Regions from separate parts of the Luteibacter sp. CQ10 genome, predicted to be linked through region 2. Evidence: riboswitches for the same ligand, from Rfam matches in the RefSeq annotation. Region 2 holds a riboswitch; the other holds the start of a gene.
The links. A riboswitch is a leader RNA that binds a small molecule or an ion and turns the genes downstream of it on or off. The one in region 2 is predicted to bind thiamine pyrophosphate.

Region 1 (2,395 bases), on a different contig from region 2:
GACATGGAGAAGCGCGCAGCCATTCTCGACTCGGCCAAGGCCCTGTTTACCCAGGGCGGGTTCGCCGGGACCAGCATGGACGCCGTCGCCGCGTCCGCGGGCGTTTCGAAGCTCACCGTTTACAGCCATTTCGGCGACAAGGACAACCTCTTCCGCGAAGTGATCCGCGCGCACGTGCAGGAGCGCCTGCCCGACGACCTTTTCGACTTCAGCCCGGGCACGGACATCCGCGTCACGCTGAGCAACATCGCCAGCCGCCACGCGGCGATGGAGACCAACACCGAGTCGGTGGGCACCTTCCGGGCCATCCTTTCCGACTGCCATTCCGGCGGCAATCCCCGGTTCGGCCGACTGGTGTGGGAGGAAGGTCCCGTGCGCATGCACAAGTTGATGCAGCGCCTGCTGGAGGGCGCGGTCGACCGCGGCCAGCTCGACATCGCCGACGTCTCCCGCGCCACCACGCAGTTCCTGGCCCTGCTCAAGGGCGACCTCCTCATCCGCCGCCTGTTCGGCTGCGAGGATTGCGCCGTGCAGTTCGCCGAGGAGGTGCGCGCCAACGCCCAGGCCGCCGTGGACATGTTCATGCGCGCCTATTCGCCGCGCGCGGCGAACGCCTGACGCTCGCATCCACGCCCCGCTTCTGCTTGAATGGACGGCGAAGCGGGGGTGCCCATGCGAATGCGCGGGCTGAGAGAGTCCCTTCGAACCTGATCCGGCTGGTACCGGCGTAGGAAGCTTCGATCGCAAGCCGTGGTGCCTCCGGGCGCCCGCTTCGCGTCGGCGCACGTCCGCTTCTCCCTTTCCCGCGAGAGTCGAGACGCCGATGAATGCCATGCCCTCCGACCTGGCCCGCGCCGCGCGCGAGCTGTCCGAATCCGTTACCGCGCCGATCCCCGGCTCCCGCAAGGTCCATGTGACCGGCAGCCGGCCCGACCTGCGCGTACCCATGCGCGAGATCGCCCAGGCCGACACGCCCACGTTGTTCGGCGGCGAGGCCAATCCGCCCATCGTGGTCTACGACACCTCGGGGCCGTACACCGACCCCGCCCACCCCGTGGACCTCGCCGCCGGCCTGCCGGCCCTGCGCGCGGGGTGGATCGAGGAGCGCGGCGACGTGGCCCGCCTCGACGGGCTGTCGTCGGCCTTCGGCCGCGCCCGTGCCGAGGACGCCCGACTGGATGCCATCCGCTTCGGCCACGCCCGCCGCCCCCTGCGCGCGACACCGGGCGCCAACGTTACCCAGATGCATTACGCCCGCCGGGGCATCGTCACGCCGGAGATGGAATTCGTCGCGATCCGGGAAAACCAGCGCATCGAGGCGCTGGGCGATGGCGCCCTGCGCATGCAGCATCCGGGCGAGTCGTTCGGCGCGGCCACGCCGCGCCTGATCACGCCCGAGTTCGTGCGCGAGGAAGTCGCCCGCGGCCGCGCGATCATCCCGGCCAACATCAACCACCCGGAAGCCGAGCCGATGATCATCGGCCGCAACTTCCTCACCAAGGTCAACGCCAACATCGGCAACAGCGCGGTCAGTTCGGGCATCGCCGAGGAAGTGGAAAAGCTGGTCTGGGCCATCCGCTGGGGCGGCGACACGGTGATGGACCTCTCCACCGGCAAGCACATCCACGAAACCCGCGAATGGATCGTCCGCAATTCGCCGGTGCCGATCGGCACGGTACCGATCTACCAGGCGCTGGAGAAGGTGGGCGGCGTGGCCGAAGAACTTTCCTGGGAGATCTTCCGCGACACGCTCGTCGAACAGGCCGAACAGGGCGTGGACTACTTCACGATCCACGCCGGCGTGCTGCTGCGCTTCGTGCCGCTCACCGCCCGGCGCGTGACGGGCATCGTCTCGCGCGGCGGGTCGATCATGGCCAAGTGGTGCCTGGCCCATCACCGGGAGAACTTCCTCTACACGCACTTCGAGGACATCTGCGAGATCATGAAGGCCTACGACGTGTCCTTCAGCCTCGGCGACGGTCTGCGCCCCGGCAGCATCGCCGACGCGAACGACGCGGCGCAGTTCGGCGAGCTGGACACGCTGGGCGAGCTTACCCAGGTGGCCTGGAAGCACGACGTGCAGTGCATGATCGAAGGCCCTGGCCACGTGCCCATGCACCTCATCAAGGAAAACATGGAGCGCCAGCTGGAAAAGTGCCACGAGGCGCCGTTCTACACCCTGGGCCCGCTCACCACCGACATCGCCCCCGGCTACGACCACATCACCAGCGCCATCGGCGCGGCGATGATCGGCTGGTTCGGCACGGCGATGCTCTGCTACGTCACGCCGAAGGAACACCTGGGCCTGCCCAACCGCCAGGACGTGCGCGACGGCATCGTCACCTACAAGATCGCCGCGCATGCCGCGGACCTCGCCAAGGGCCATCCCGGCGCG
Region 2 (2,395 bases):
TGCGACGGAACGCCGTGGCGCCCACGTTGAGCTCGTGGTCGACGCCGCCGGTGGCGAAGGTACCCGTGAGTACCGCGCGCACCTCGTCGTTCTGGCGCGTGTCGTCCGGGCTTCGATAATCGTAGATGTCGTAATCGCCGTTGGGCGCGAAGAAGTAGCCCGGCGAGCCGTTCGCGCAGGCTTCGGCATACCCGCAGCCATAAGCGAAGGCCACGTTGTCGTCGATCGCGGTATGGCTGTGACCCGCCGATACCTGCGCGTTCCAGGCATCGCTGAAGCGATAGTTGAAGCGCAGCGACGTGTTGCTCGAATGGATCCCCACCGGTCGCTGCCACGGCTGGTAGCCGAGCAACTGGGTGCGACTGGGATGTTCGGGAATCACCGTGCCGCCGAGCAGCTGGTAGCCCGATGCCGAGCGCTGGCCGCTGGTCTGGTAGTCGGTGTCGAGCAGCAGCGTGGCCGCGTCGCTGATCTTCCAGTCGGCGGCGACCGATACGAAGCTGCGGCGGCCGTCGGCATGGTCGATCCACGAATGCGTCTTCTCGTTCGCCGCGTTCACCCGCATGCCGAACGAGGGCGAGAACCACGCGCCGAGATCGATCGCCTCGTAGCTGGATCCGTGCGAATCGGTGCCGACGGTGACGTTGTGCACGTCGGCCACGCGCTTGCTCACGTAGTTCACCAAGCCGCCCGGCTCGACCACGCCGGCCTCGAGGCCGCCCAGGCCCTTGAGTACTTCCACCCGTTCCTTGCCTTCCAGCGCGAGCGTCTGCTCGGCGGACATGATCATGCCGTTGAAGCGGAAACCCGTGGCGAGATCGAGCGGAAAACCGCGGATCGACACGTCCTGGTAATACCCCGCGGGCGCGTAGTTGTCGTTGATCGCGGCATCGCCGCGCACCAGTTCGCTCAACGAACGGGGCTGGCGGTCGTCGATCTGCGCGCGGGTGATCACGGTGATCGCGGCGGGCGTATCGTGCAGCGGCGCGCTACCGAAGCTGCCGAACGTGTCCAGCTGCGAATCGGCCGCCTGGTAGCCGCTGGCCGTCGCGGCGTGCACATCGATGGCGGGCAGGGTGCGCGCCTGCGGCGGGGCGGTGTCGTCGGCATGCGCCAGCGGGGCGAGGGACAACAGGGCGAGAGCGAGGGGCGTGCGGGAGAGGGTCATCGTCGTCTTCGTCGAATACGTGCGAAGCGACGGCGAGCCACGGCGCCGGAACGGCGGTATCCGTGGCTCTGCAAGCTCCCTACGCCGGTGCAAACCGGATCAGGTTCCAAGGGACTCTCTCAGCCCGGCCAACGCCGGGCACCCCCGCTTCAGAATCCCTATTGAACCACGAATCCTCAGGCGGCGTGTCGAAGGGCGTCCAGGAAGGCCCGGCCATGGGGGCCGAGGAACCAGGCCGCATGGCCGCGCAGGAAGGTATGCCAGGCCACGTCGGCATGGTCGCGGCGTCGCGTGATGCCCTCGAAATACGCCACTTCCGAGAGGGCGAAATCCACGTGGACTATCGGCAGCAGGTCGGCAAGCGCGCCGATGTCGGCCGCCGAAAGCGGCCGGCGCGAATGGTACCCTTCGATCAGTGCGAGGGCGAGGTCGGCCCGCCCGATGTCGCCCCGTTCGATCTCGAGCCAGGCGATGGCGTTGCGCTCGATCGCCGTGGCGAGGTCGAAAAGCGCGAACGTGCGCGCCGATAGCCCGAAATCGAGTACGCCGGTGATGGAGGCGTCGTCGGTATCGCCGCTCCAGTACAGGTTGGACACGTGCCAGTCGCCGTGCGTCCACGACGGCGAGCGCGCGGCGAGATCGCAAGGCGGCCACGGTGCCATGGCGTCACGCAGTTCCTTGCGCCAGTCCCGCTCGCGCAGGTACGAATGCAGGCAGGGGCGTGAAGGCAGTTGCGCCTCGACCGCCGCGACCGGATCGGGGGACGAAAGGATCTCCGCGCGCGCGACGAGCACGTGCGTCGATCGTTGCGGTGCGTCGTATCCGGCGAGCGCATCGTGCAGCCTGGCCAGCATCTCGCCCGCCGCCCGCGCGTGCATCACGCCTCCGATGGGCGACCAAGAGTAGGCCTCGCGATAGACGTCCACGCCATGCGCGGGCTCCTGCACCTCGTAGACCCAGTCGTCCTGCGCGATGACGGAATCACCCGCCTCGTCGTGGAAGATGCGCGGCACGGGCAGGCCGCGGCGTCGCACGTGCGCGGCAAGGCGATGTTCCTCGGCCAGCTGCGCCGGTGTGCGCACGCTGCGGTGGTGGCGCTTGACGAAGACGCGTCCGTGCGACGTATCGACCAGCGCCGCCGCCGACAGCGGCCTGGGACTGCGCCACGCCAAGGCCTTCGCGATGCCCGTCCCGGGCACCCGTTCGAGCGTGCTCGCGACTTCGGTG

Region 1: another riboswitch for thiamine pyrophosphate. It lies ahead of thiC (phosphomethylpyrimidine synthase ThiC); the one in region 2 lies ahead of JNG39_RS17625 (TonB-dependent siderophore receptor).

The regions. Positions count from the first base shown of each region.
Region 1 is NZ_JAEUYM010000002.1:24,858-27,252, reverse strand. Features, by position in the region: gene JNG39_RS09010 (TetR/AcrR family transcriptional regulator) at 1-618, shown strand, start outside; TPP riboswitch at 653-751, shown strand; gene thiC (phosphomethylpyrimidine synthase ThiC) at 824-2,395, shown strand, end outside.
Region 2 is NZ_JAEUYM010000005.1:19,256-21,650, forward strand. Features, by position in the region: gene JNG39_RS17625 (TonB-dependent siderophore receptor) at 1-1,168, opposite strand, end outside; TPP riboswitch at 1,228-1,324, opposite strand; gene JNG39_RS17630 (phosphotransferase) at 1,345-2,395, opposite strand, start outside.